One region of the Streptomyces sp. NPDC024555 genome, then DNA from elsewhere that is predicted to be linked to it. Evidence: riboswitches for the same ligand, from Rfam matches in the RefSeq annotation. Region 1 holds a riboswitch; each other region holds the start of a gene.
What was found. A riboswitch is a leader RNA that binds a small molecule or an ion and turns the genes downstream of it on or off. The one in region 1 is predicted to bind cyclic di-AMP.

Region 1 (3,180 bases):
TGGAGGGCCAGACGGCCCTCGCCACGCTGCTGAAACGCCTTCCGGACCTCCGGCTTGCCGGGAAATCAGCCGATTTGCGCTGGCGCGGCGGGCTGATCATGCGCGGACTGCGCACGCTTCCGGTCGAGTTCGGTCCGGAAGCGGGCACAGGCGGAAGGTGACTTTCTGTCAACTCTGTGATGTCGGCGTGATCTGCGCTGCATCGACTTGTGACATCCGTTCGAGTCCCGCTAGGTTCACCGTTCGACCCACCCGTCACACGGAAGGCATCCCCATGGGCTCCGCGAACGGCAGGCACCGTCGTCCCCGACAGGCTCCCGCCATCGTCGTCGCCGCAGGCGTGACCGGCTCGGCCATCGCCATCCCGCTGCTCGGCGCCGCGGGCGCCCACGCGGCGGACGCCTCCACCTGGGACCGGGTGGCCGAGTGCGAGAGCGGCGGCATGTGGAGTGCCGACCTCGGCAACGGCTCCTACGGCGGCCTCCAGTTCTCCCCGGAGCTCTGGAAGGCGTACGGCGGCGAGTCCTACGCCGAGCGCGCCGACCTCGCCAGCCGCTCGCAGCAGATCGCCGTCGCCGAGAAGGTGCTGGCCGACCGGGGCCCGAAGGCGTGGCCCAGCTGTGCGGTCATCTCCGGGCTCGCCACGGACACCGGCCTGCCGGGGGTGGACCCGGGCGGCGTCCCGGCCGACCAGCCCTCCGCCGACCCGTCCGGCAGCGCGAGCACCGACCCCTCGGCGGAGACCGGGACCCAGGACGACGCCTCCGCGGACGACCGGGGCGGCACGGACGACCAGGGCGCGGACGCCTCGCGCGGCAAGCACGCCAAGCCGGACGCCTCGGCCTCCCCGTCTGCGTCGCCGTCGGCCGGTACGGGGGACGCGCGGGACGACGCGGGGGCGGACGCCTCCGGCGCGGCGCGGGGCGACGGGGAGCAGGCCGGGAGCAGCGGGCAGGGCGGCAGGCACCGCGGCGCGCCCGCGCCCGAGGAGACCCGGCAGACCGGCCGCGACGGGGACCGCGACGCGGGGCGGCACACCTCGCGCGGCACGGCGGGTGCCCGCGACGCCGGGGTCGCGGCGGCCGACGGCACGTACACCGTCCGGACCGGCGACAACCTCTGGGCGATCGCGCAGGAGCACGAGCTGCCCGGCGGCTGGACGGCGCTCTACGAGACCAACAAGGACGAGATCGGCTCCGACCCGGACCTGATCCTTCCTGGCCAGAGCCTCGACCTCGGTGCGCCGGCCGAGTGACTCCGGCCCGGTCCACCGGCTGAAAAAGCCCCGGATTCCGGGGTAGTTCAGAGGCCTATGTCCCACTTTCGACCAAGTGAGACATAGGTCTCTTTGCGTGAACTGGCGTGTTGTGTCCGGGAGGTCCCGTCGCATCCGTTCCGACCTGCGCAAATGTAGGTTTGTCAGATGCAAGTAAGGGATGTTTTTCCGGTATGTCCGTCTTTGAATGTCGGGGTTGGGTGTGTTTACGGTCTGAACCGCTCGCACCGCGGGCCCCGTCGACCGTCACGCCGAATCCTGCCGTCGGTCGGAGGGAACAGACGCGAAAGCGCCGTAGGCAGGAGCGGGGGACCCAGGTAGGCGCCGGAGCCGGACGTCGCAGGACGCCGGGACCGGCTTGGGGTGAAGTCGCACGCTAGGACGTGCGACCGGGCAACTCACTAGGCCCGAACCCGACAGCTCACCTCGCAGGCGTCGGTGAGGAGAACTCTCGATGCTGCTCAACCGCAAGGCCAACAAGCACCGCCGCCCCTCCAAGGCCGTCCGGATCGCCACGCTCGCCGGTGTCGCCGGTGCCGCCGTCGCCGTCCCGCTGATGGGCGCGACCGGTGCCTCCGCCGCCTCGGTGGCCACCTGGGACGCCGTCGCCCAGTGCGAGTCCGGTGGCAACTGGTCCATCAACACCGGCAACGGCTACTACGGCGGCCTGCAGTTCTCCCAGTCCAGCTGGGCCGCCGCCGGCGGTACCCAGTACGCGCCCCGTGCCGACCTGGCCACCAAGGCCCAGCAGATCGCCACCGCCGAGAAGCTCCTCGCCCTCCAGGGTCCGGGCGCCTGGGCCTGCGCCGGCGCCGGCAACCTGACCAACGACGGTGTCGACCCGGGCGTCGACACCGGCTCCTCCGCCGCCAAGACCGAGCAGGCCCCCAAGCAGGAGGCCGCGCCCCAGAAGCAGGCCGAGCGCACCGAGGCCCCGGCCACCAACCGCTCGGACCGCTCCTCCGCCCCGGCGAAGAGCGAGCCGAAGAAGGCCGCCAAGACCGTCACCACCCCGACCGGCCAGAAGGTCGCCAAGGGCGACGGCGAGTACAAGGTCGTCACCGGCGACTCGCTGAGCGCCATCGCCGCCGAGCACGGTGTCGAGGGCGGCTGGCAGGCCCTGTTCGAGCTGAACAAGGACATCGTCAAGGACGCCGACCTGATCTACCCGGGCCAGCAGCTCCACCTGACCAAGTAGTCGCGATCCCTCCTCGTCGCTGACTCCGGACGCCCCGGCCCGGCGCGCACCCTCCCCCCGTGCGTGCCGGGCCGGGGTCCGCTCGTTCGGGCCGGGGAGCGTTCAACTGTTGTCGTTACCAGTCAGTAAATTTCTTCCGTTTCCTCCCGCGATGCATGCCCTTGGGTCCTTTTTCGTCCCAGGGGTCGGGCGGTCGGCCGATGCAGGCCGCCGGGCCGGTTAGGCTCTTGTCGCAAGGCCCACGTGGCCCCGCACCCCAAGCGTCATATCCCAGAAGGAGATGCCTCGTGCCGTCCATCGACGTCGTCGTAGCCCGGGAAATCCTCGACTCCCGCGGAAACCCCACGGTCGAGGTCGAGGTCGGCCTCGACGACGGCAGCACCGGCCGTGCTGCCGTTCCGTCCGGCGCCTCCACCGGTGCCTTCGAGGCCATCGAGCTTCGCGACGGAGACCCCAACCGCTACCAGGGCAAGGGCGTCGAGAAGGCCGTCCTCGCCGTCATCGAGCAGATCGGCCCGGAGCTGGTCGGCTACGACGCCACCGAGCAGCGCCTGATCGACCAGGCGATGTTCGACCTGGACGCCACCGAGAACAAGGGCTCGCTGGGCGCCAACGCCATCCTCGGCGTCTCGCTCGCCGTGGCCCACGCCGCCTCCGAGGCCTCGGACCTGCCGCTCTTCCGCTACCTCGGCGGCCCGAACGCGCA
Region 2 (3,180 bases), on a different contig from region 1:
CGGTGGGCGTCGTTGGACTTCAGGTAGTCGGCCTCGATGGCGTCGCGCTCCACGCCGACCGCGAGCAGGGCCACGGCGATCGAGAGCCCGGCCCGGTCCTTGCCCGCCGCGCAGTGCATCAGCGCCGGCACGCTGTCCTCGGCGAGGGCGTGCAGCACGCGGCTGTGCTCGGCCGTGCGGTCCAGGATGGTCCGGCGGTACGAGGCGATCATGCGGTCGGTGCCCTTGCCGTCGGCCAGGATCGACCGCAGCTCGGCCATGTTCCCGTCGCGGACCATCCGCCAGAACTCGGCTCCGTCCGCGGGGTCGCTGAGCGGGATGCTCACATTGCGCACGCCCGGCAGCTCCACGTCCCGTCCGTCGAGCTTGTGGTCGGCGCTGTTGCGGAAGTCGAAGACCGTGTGCAGGCCGAGGCCCGAGAGGAAGGCGGCGTCCTCGGGGGTCGCGTGCGCCAGATGACCGCTGCGGTAGAGCCGTCCGAAACGCACCCGGCGCCCGTCGGCGGCGGGGAGCCCGCCCACGTCCCGGAAGTTGCGGACCCCCGTCAGCTCGGGCTCCGTCGGCGGGGTCTGCGGCAGCTGCTGCGTCACGTTCACTCCTGGAGGCTCGGTCGCCGGCGCGGGTCGCCGGAGCGTTCACTTCCGTGACGATACGACATTGTTTCGTCGGGCAATCATCTCGGCGTCCGCCTTCTTCCGCGCTTGTGGCGGGTGCCCGGAGGTGCCGCGCGGGCCGTATCGGAACGCCGGCCGTACCCGCGGAGTGCCGGTCCGGTACGGGCGGTGGCCATGACATGTCCGATTTGATGTATTTAGTCGAACGTGCCCTGATTGCGCGGGAGATGGCCGGCCCCTCGTGAGCGGGATCATATCCGTGACGGTGTGTGGTGGCGCGGCCGTGGGGTATTCCCCGGCACCTCGCGGAAAGCCAAGATCCGTAATCCACGGAGGGTGACCGGAATTCCGTGCCGGGATTCGGGTGTGGAATCCGCGGCGGAAGCGATGGCTTGTTTCCGCCGTCCCGGCTCGCTTACGTTCCATGTCAATCCGGACGGACCGCCTAATCCTGCCGCCGACCGGAATTCGCACTCACTCACCGCGTGGCAGGAGCGGGGGAACCAGGTAGGCCGCCGTCCGGGAATTCCCGACGGCTAGGGGTGAAGTCGCGCCCGGCGCGACCGGACATCTCCAGTCCGAACCCGACAGCTCACCTCGCAGGCGCCGGAGAGGAAATCCTTCATGCCCATCTCGGGTAAGCACCGCCGTCCCAAGTCCAGCACCATCGCCCGCGGCGTCGTCGTCGCCAGCGCCGGCGGAGCCGTCATCGCGCTCCCGCTGCTCGGCGCCACCGGTGCCAGCGCCGCGGAGCAGACCGCTCCCGCCGCGAAGACGGCCGCCGCCGCGCACGCCACCCCGGCCAAGCCGGTCGCCGCCCACCAGGCCGGCACCACCACCTACTCCGTGGTCTCCGGCGACTACCTCTCGAAGATCGCCGCCGAGCACCACGTCAAGGGCGGCTGGCAGAAGCTGTACCAGGACAACCGCGAGGTCGTCGGCGAGAACCCGAGCCTGATCTTCCCGGGGATGAAGCTGACCCTCGGTGCGAAGAGCTGGGGCCACTCCGCCGGTGCGTCCGCCGCCGCGAAGGCCCCCGCCGCGAAGACCCCGGCCAAGGCCCCGGCCGCCGCCGAGTCCAAGGCCCCCGCGACCACGGCCCCGGCCTCCTCCGGCTCCTCGGACGCCCAGGAGAGCACCGCCCCGGCCACCCAGAGCAACGACTCCGGTTACGTCCACCCGGTCCCGGGCAACCACACCACCGCCTACCGCGCCTCCGGCTCCAACTGGTCCAGCGGCAGCCACACCGGCATCGACTTCCCCGTCTCCACCGGCACCAGCGTGAAGGCCATCACCTCCGGCACCGTCGTCACCGCCGGCTGGGGCGGCGCGTACGGCAACCAGGTCGTCATCAAGCACGCCGACGGCCACTACTCCCAGTACGGCCACATGTCCTCGCTCTCCGTCTCGGCGGGCCAGACCGTGACCGCGGGCCAGCAGGTCGGCCTCTCCGGCTCCACCGGCAACGCCACCGGCCCGCATCTCCACTTCGAGGTCCGCACGGGCCCGGAGTACGGCTCGGACATCGACCCGATCGCCTACCTGGCGTCGCACGGGATCAACGTCTGATTCCCCCGGCAGTACGGGTCCGGTGAACCGGACCCCGGCAATACGGAGAGGGACGGTGCGCGGCGGCGCACCGTCCCTCTGCTTATTCCCCCTTTACCAAAACCTGACCGGGTGGTCTATCTCACCACCCGTCAACCCCTTATTACGGTCGCGTAGGTCACATTCGGCGGTGCAGGATATGCCCTTGTGGCAGACGATTCGAACAACATCAAGCAGGGCGCCGGACGACGACAGGGCGCCATCGAGTCGTACGCGGCGATTGGCGACAGCTTCACCGAGGGCGTCGGCGACCCCGGCCCCGACGGAACCTTCGTCGGCTGGGCGGACCGCTTCGCGGTCCTCCTCGCGGACCAGCTCCCGGACCAGTTCCCGGACCCCGGAACGGCCCACGGGAACTTCCGCTACGCCAATCTCGCCGTACGAGGACGCCTCCTCGACCAGATCGTCGAGGAGCAGGTGCCGCGCGCCAAGGAACTCGCCCCCGACCTGGTGAGCTTCTGTGCCGGCGGCAACGACATCATCCGACCGGGCACCGACCCGGACGACGTGGCCGAGCGCTTCGAGCGCGCGGTCGCCGATCTGACCGGCGCGGTCGGCACCGTCATGGTGACCACCGGCTTCGACACCCGCGGGGTGCCGGTCCTGCGCCATCTGCGCGGCAAGATCGCCACGTACACCGCCCATGTGCGGGCCATCGCCGACCGCTACGACTGCCCGGTGCTCGACCTGTGGTCGCTGCGCTCGGTCCAGGACCGGCGCGCCTGGGACGACGACCGGCTGCACCTCTCGGCCGAGGGACACACCCGCGTCGCCCTGCGCGCCGCCCAGGTCCTCGGCTACGAGGTGCCCGCCGACCCGGACCAGGCCTGGCCGCCGCAGGACCCGCGCGGCACGCTCGAAGTGCGCCGCGACGACATCCACTGGGCGCGCGAATACCTCGTGCCGTGGATCGGCCGGCGGCTGCGCGGCGAATCCTCCGGCGACCACGTCGAGGCCA
Region 3 (3,180 bases), on a different contig from region 1:
GTCGGGCAACACCGTCGAGCCCCGCCCGGCCCCGCCGATCACCGCCGACGACACCGGCCGCGTGGTGATCGTGGACCGTCCGGGCGCGGTGCAGACGCAGCTGCTGATCGGCCGGATCGGCGCCGACCGCCACGACAGCGTCTGGCCCGCGCAGGTGCTCGGCACCTACTGCCTCGGCGGCACGCTGACCTCCCGGCTCGACCGGGTGCTGCGCGAGGAGAAGGGCTACACCTACGGCGTGCGCGCCTTCGCCCAGGTGCTGCGCTCCTCGGCCCCCGACTCGGCCTCCGGGGCGACGGGTGCCTCGATGCTCGCCATCAGCGGTTCGGTCGACACGGAATCCACCGGTCCGGCGCTGGACGACCTGTGGAAGGTGCTGCGCACGCTGGCCGCCGAGGGGCTGACGGACGCCGAGCGCGAGACGGCCGTGCAGAACCTCGTCGGGGTCGCCCCGCTGAAGTTCGAGACGGCGGCCTCCGTCGCCGGGACCCTCGCCGACCAGGTCGAGCAGCATCTGCCGGACGACTACCAGGCGACGCTGTACGCCCGGCTCGCCGAGACCGGCACGGTGGAGGCGACCGCCGCCGTCGTGAACGCGTTCCCGGGGGACCGTCTCGTCACGGTCCTGGTGGGGGACGCCTCGCAGATCGCCGAGCCCGTCCGGGCCCTGGGCATCGGAGAGGTGTCGGTCGTCACGGGCTGAGGGCCGGCCGGCCCGGTCGCGTCGTCGACGGACGCGTCCGGAGGGAACGGGACCGAGGGATGGACCGCACGGAGAACACTCCGTGCGGTCCATCCCTTTTGTCTGTTTTGGGGTGGAAGGTGGCTGTTCGCCCTGTGGGATGTGCGACAAATCCGGCTGTCCGTTTGGTCCGCCTCCGTGCCGCCGCTTAGCGTCGGCTCCGCTGTCCGCACCCGTATGCCGCATCCGTGACGTACCGGGCAGCCATCGCCGAGTCCCCCTCAGGCGCGAGCCGGGGGAGCCGGGGACCCACGCAGTCCCTGGGGTGAATCGGACGCCCATGCCCCGGACCGGGGTCACGGCATCCGTAGGAGACCTTCCTGCTCCGAACCCGTCAGCTAACCCGGTAGGCGAGAAGGAAGGAAAGGACCAGCCACTCCATGGCGTTCACCCGTGCCACCGGGAAGCATCGTGCCCCGGGCCGTCTGACCCGCGCCGGTGCGAAGGCCGTCGGCATCGCGACCCTGGCCACCACCGGAGTCGTCGGCGCACTGGCCTCCCCGTCCGTCGCCGCCGACGCCGAGACCCCGTCCGCCGCCGACACCGGCCTCACCCAGGTCATCGCCATCGAGCAGGACCTCGCCGACCGCGTCGGCGCCCAGGCCGAGGCGCAGCAGCACCAGGCCGACGCCGCCGCGAAGAAGAAGGCGAAGGCCGAGGCGGCCGCCAGGAAGAAGGCCGAGGCGAAGAAGAAGGCCGAGCTCCGGGCGGAGGCGAAGAGGAAGGCCCGCGCCGCCGCCGAGGCCCGCGCCGCCGACGCCGAGGAGGCCCGCGAGAGCGCCGCCCGCGCCGCCCGTTCCGCCGAGCGCGCCCGCCTCGGCGCGTACCGGCTCCCCGTCGCCGGGACGTACGTCTCCACCGGCTACAAGTCGAGCGGTTCCCTCTGGTCCTCCGGCAGCCACTCCGGCATCGACTTCCACGCCGCCTCCGGCAGCTCCGTCGTCGCCGTCGGCGCCGGCACGGTCGTCGAGGCCGGCTGGGGCGGGGCGTACGGCAACAACATCGTGCTGCGGATGACGGACGGCACGTACACCCAGTACGGCCACCTGTCCTCGATCGGTGTGTCCGTCGGCCAGAGCGTCGCCGCCGGGCAGCGGATCGGACTCTCCGGCTCCACCGGCAACTCGACCGGTCCTCATCTCCACTTCGAGGCGCGCACCACGCCCTCGTACGGCTCCGACACGGACCCGATCGCCTACCTCCGCGCCCACGGCGTCTCCCTCTGAGACCCGCGACGCCCCGAAGGCCCCGGCACGCACCGCCGGGGCCTTCGGCGTGTCCGGGGGAGGCATGGGACACCCGCGCGCGACTCGTCCCGGGGCCAAAAGATATTCATGAATGAACGCCCGGCATCGGAAATGCGTCCGCATTGCAATAGAGTCACGGGACAGGTGTCGATCGGCCGCGATCCGCGGGGACGAGGGCGGGGGTTCGGACATGCGTATTCCAGCGCATTCGGTATGCACGGCCATTCGTGAAGACATTGTGTCGGGTGTCTTCGAACGCGGCAGCCGGCTCACCGAGGAGGTGCTGGCGCGACGGTACGGGGTCTCCCGCGTGCCGGTGCGCGAGGCGCTGCGCACCCTGGAGTCCGAGGGGTTCGTGGTCACCCGCAGACATGCCGGAGCCTGTGTCGCCGAACCCACCGAGCAGGAGGCCGTCGACCTCCTGGAGATGCGGACGCTGCTGGAGCCGCTGGGGGCGGCCCGTGCCGCGCGGCGCCGCACCGAGGCGCATCTGAAGGTGCTCCGGGGCCTGGTCAGGCTCGGTCAGGAGCGGGCCAGGCGCGGCGAGGGCGAGGATCTGCGGTCCCTGGGCGCCTGGTTCCACGAGACGCTCGCCCAGGCCTCCGGCAGTCCGGGCCTCATCGCTCTGCTCACCCAGCTCCGCCACAAGATCGCCTGGATGTACACGGCCGACCCGCCGTCCCGGCCGGGCGACGTCTGGGCCGAGTACGGGGCCATCGTGGACGCCGTGGCGCGCGGCGACGCCGAACGGGCCAGGGCCCTCACCGCCCAGCAGGCCGAGCGGGCCGGGGCCGCGCACCGGCTGCGCCGTTCCGCCCCCGCGGGGAAGGTGAGGAATGCGCAACATCCCGTACACACCCCGAGCGGCCGTTCGTAATGAAGGCGCCGTATACAAAGAGGAGCGGAATTCGAGGGGGCCTTTTCTGCTGCCCTGAATTCGGTTTTCTTTCCAGGGGTGCCGTTATTCGTGCCGAAGGTCGTCGCCGATTCGTCCGGCGGTGACGCGGCGCCCCGGAAAGCGAAAACCGCGCCGCCCCGGTCGGGGGGTGGCGCGGTTTCGGCGCGGAGTGCTCCGGCGGGTGCGGCCGGTCCGGGTCAGACGGTCTCGGGGAGCTCGTCCAGGCCCTCGGCGACCAGCTTGGAGAGGCGGTCCAGAGCGGCGTCGGCGTTCTCCGCGTCGGACGCCAGGAC
Region 4 (3,180 bases), on a different contig from region 1:
GGGGTGCCGGGGACACGGTCGGTGCGGGTGGCGGGCGCCGTACGGGTCCGCTCGTCGTACTGGAACAGGGTGAGGTCGGCGCGGTCGATGACGGCGAGCTGGTCGCCGGGGATGTCGGGGCTGAAACGGGCCGCGGCGAGAGCGCTGCCGAAGGCGGCCCCGGCAGCGGGTGCCTGGGCCTGCAACCAGGCGCTGTCCGTACCGGAGAGGCCGGTGGGCGATCCCCAGAGGACGACGGCACCACCGGCGTCGGCCAGTGGCTCGATGTCCTCGCCGGGCACGCCCACGACCGCGTCGGCGTACCCGTCGCTGTCGAGGTCCCCGGTGGCCAGGGCCCGGCCGAAACCGTCGCCGGTCTCGGCGGCGCCGGGGACGCCGGGGGTGTTCTGGTCGAGGACGGCGCCCCGGACCGTGCCGATGCCGTCGGGGCCGCCGTACTGCACGGTGACGTAACCGGCGCCGGTGCGGCCGCCGGCCGTGCCGCCGGGGGCGCCGATGAGGACGTCCTCGTAACCGTCGCCGTTGAAGTCCGTGGCGCGGTCGCCCGCGCGGAGGCCGGCGGAGGGGCCGGCGTGGGCCGGGGGCGCGGCGACGGCGGCCCCGGACAGCAGGAGGAACGAGGCCGCGACGACGGCGGCGGGACGGTGGGTGCGCACGAGCGGCTCCTCGGCTCGAAGGCGACCGGGCGGAGTCCGAAGGGGGGTGGCCGGGAAGGGCCCGTCACCCTCCTGGCGCCGTGTTCGACGGCCGGTGCGGCACAAGGGTTGTACGGCACATGCGGACAGGGGTGGCAAGGAGCGGGTCCGCTCCCTGCCACCCCTGTTCATGCCCGGCTGTGCGGGCGGGTGACGTGTGTCCCGGTGGCTCAGTAGGCGCCGAAGACGTTGTCGATCGAGCCGTACGTCGCGGCGGCGTAGTTGCACGCGGCGGTGATGTTGGCGACCGGGTCGTAGATGTCCAGCGAGGTGCCGGAGACGTGGTACGCGTCGAAGGTGGGCTGGATCACCTGCAGCAGGCCCTTGGACGGGGTGCCGGCGACGGCGTTGGAGTCCCAGTTGTTGATGGCCTGGGGGTTGCCCGTCGACTCCCGCATGATGTTGCGGTAGATGCCGTCGTAGCTGCCGGGGATGCCGTGCTCGGCCATGACGGCGAGGGATTCCTTGATCCAGCCGTCGAGGTCGTTGGTGTACGTGGTGGCGGTCTTCTCCGCGACGGGCGCGGCGGCGACGGTCTCCTCGGCGACGGGGGCGGCCGTCGTGCGCTCGGAGCGGTCGGCGCGGTCGGTGTTCTCGGCGCGGTCGGCCGAGGCCTCCGCCTTCTTCTCCACCGGCTTCTCGGCCTTCTCGGCCTTGAATTCGGCACCGGTCTCAGCCTTGGGCGCGGCTGCCTCGGAGGTGGCGCCGACGACGAGCTTCAGACCGGGGTGGATGAGGTCGGGGTTGGATCCGACGACGCTCCGGTTGTCCTTGTACAGACGCTCCCAGCCACCGCTGAGGGAATGCCCCTGGGCGATCTTGTAGAGCGAATCGCCGGAGACCACGGAATAGGTCGTGGGCGCGGCCTTGCGCACGGCGATTTCCTTGCCGGCGAAGGAAGTCGGGGCCGCGGCCTTTTCGGCGACGACGGTCTTGGCGGGGGCGGCGGAGGCCGATCCGGCGGCGATCAGGGGAAGTGCGAGAACGACTCCACCCGTGCTCACGGCGATGAAGCCGCGGGTCAGGGCGGTGGACTTGGCACGACGGTGCTTACCCACGATGGGCATGGCGCTTTTCCTCTCCGTCGCCTGCGAGGTGAGCTGTCGGGTTCGGACTGGAGATGTCCGGTCGCACAAGGCGACTTCACCCCTAGCCGTTCCGGATTTCCGGACCGGCGGCAAACCTGGTTCCCCCGCTCCTGCCGTACGTGTGTGGTCGGGTGTCCGGACGGCGGCAGGATTCGGCGTTCCATCCGGATGGACCGTGACCGTAAGCGAGAAAGTCCGGGCCGAACAAGCCCGGAATTCCTGATCATTATCGAATTCCAAGATCAATGAACCGCGATATGTGTCACCGGCCACATGCGGGGACGTCATTTTTCTTGGCGCGCCAGGGAACCGGAATTGGCGATCTTGCGTCCGGGGCGGCAAACGTGACGCTGGCCACTGAGTCCGATATGGGTGATTTGATCCCTCGATCGAGGGCGTGACCCGCGAACGGGCACCCGGAACGGCCCCGTTGACAATCGGCGCGATCGGAATGATCAGGATAATTAGTGTGATTCGGACTATTCGCCCAGGCGTGGCGCGGCTCCGCCGGGGTGCGCCGTGCGGAAGGCCCCGGTCCGGGCGCGCGGGACCACGACCGGGGAGCCGTCCCCGGGGGCGCTCAGGATGTCCGCGTCCAGTGCGTAGACCTCCTTCACCAGGGCGTCGTCGACCGTCTCGCGCGGAACACCGGACGCGACGATCCGGCCGCCCTTCATGGCGACGAGCAGATCGGCGTAGCGGGCGGCGGCCGCCAGGTCGTGCTGGACCATGACGACGGTGCGGCCGGCCGCCGCGACCTCGCGGACGAGTTCCAGCACCTCGACGGCGTGGCCGAGGTCGAGGGCGCTGGTGGGCTCGTCGAGCAGGACGACCGGGGTCTGCTGGGCCAGGACCATCGCGAGCCAGCAGCGCTGGCGCTGGCCGCCCGACAGCCGGTCGAGCCGCTCGCCGGCCAGGTCCGCGGTGCCGGTGGCGTCCAGCGCCTCGCGCACCGCCCGCTCGTCCTCGCGGGACCACTGGCGCAGCAGGCCCTGGTGCGGGCTGCGGCCGTAGCGCACCAGTCCGGCCACGGTGACCGCCTCGGGGGCGCGCGGCGACTGGGGCAGCAGGGCGACGCGGTGGGCGGCGCGGCGGCGGCTCGTCGCCCAGATGTCCGTGCCGTCGACCAGGACGCTGCCGGACGCGGGGCGGTGGAGCCGGGCGGCGGTCCGCAGCAGGGTGGACTTTCCGCAGCCGTTCGGGCCGACGATCGCGACGACCCGCCCGGCGGGAACGGTGAGGCTCACCCGCTCGACGACGGGCCGGCCCGGGTATCCGGCGGAGAGGTCCCGGATGTCGAGGCCCGCCCCCTCGCTGGTCGGATGCGCGGTCATATGCGGTTCACACCTTTCCGGCGGCCCGGTCGGGACGCAGCAGTACCCACAGCAGGAAGGGGC

Region 2: it holds a riboswitch for cyclic di-AMP, as region 1 does, so the genes downstream of both, ACZ4FH_RS33830 (M23 family metallopeptidase) here and ACZ4FH_RS15515 (transglycosylase family protein) in region 1, are expected to answer to the same signal.
Region 3: it holds a riboswitch for cyclic di-AMP, as region 1 does, so the genes downstream of both, ACZ4FH_RS26630 (M23 family metallopeptidase) here and ACZ4FH_RS15515 (transglycosylase family protein) in region 1, are expected to answer to the same signal.
Region 4: it holds a riboswitch for cyclic di-AMP, as region 1 does, so the genes downstream of both, ACZ4FH_RS24275 (LysM peptidoglycan-binding domain-containing protein) here and ACZ4FH_RS15515 (transglycosylase family protein) in region 1, are expected to answer to the same signal.

What each region holds. Positions count from the first base shown of each region.
Region 1 covers NZ_JBVHKV010000008.1:96,895-100,074, reverse strand. The annotation lists gene ACZ4FH_RS15525 (cytochrome P450 family protein) at 1-161, shown strand, start outside; gene ACZ4FH_RS15520 (transglycosylase family protein) at 275-1,255, shown strand; cyclic di-AMP (ydaO/yuaA leader) riboswitch at 1,557-1,726, shown strand; gene ACZ4FH_RS15515 (transglycosylase family protein) at 1,731-2,474, shown strand; gene eno (phosphopyruvate hydratase) at 2,762-3,180, shown strand, end outside.
Region 2 covers NZ_JBVHKV010000028.1:73,707-76,886, reverse strand. The annotation lists gene ACZ4FH_RS33835 (tyrosine-protein phosphatase) at 1-590, opposite strand, end outside; cyclic di-AMP (ydaO/yuaA leader) riboswitch at 1,080-1,235, shown strand; gene ACZ4FH_RS33830 (M23 family metallopeptidase) at 1,239-2,183, shown strand; gene ACZ4FH_RS33825 (SGNH/GDSL hydrolase family protein) at 2,370-3,180, shown strand, end outside.
Region 3 covers NZ_JBVHKV010000016.1:108,830-112,009, reverse strand. The annotation lists gene ACZ4FH_RS26635 (M16 family metallopeptidase) at 1-703, shown strand, start outside; cyclic di-AMP (ydaO/yuaA leader) riboswitch at 941-1,109, shown strand; gene ACZ4FH_RS26630 (M23 family metallopeptidase) at 1,123-1,968, shown strand; gene ACZ4FH_RS26625 (GntR family transcriptional regulator) at 2,180-2,866, shown strand; gene ACZ4FH_RS26620 (HPr family phosphocarrier protein) at 3,085-3,180, opposite strand, start outside.
Region 4 covers NZ_JBVHKV010000014.1:12,054-15,233, forward strand. The annotation lists gene ACZ4FH_RS24270 (FG-GAP repeat protein) at 1-656, opposite strand, end outside; gene ACZ4FH_RS24275 (LysM peptidoglycan-binding domain-containing protein) at 866-1,762, opposite strand; cyclic di-AMP (ydaO/yuaA leader) riboswitch at 1,766-1,951, opposite strand; gene ACZ4FH_RS24280 (ABC transporter ATP-binding protein) at 2,263-3,117, opposite strand; gene ACZ4FH_RS24285 (FecCD family ABC transporter permease) at 3,125-3,180, opposite strand, start outside.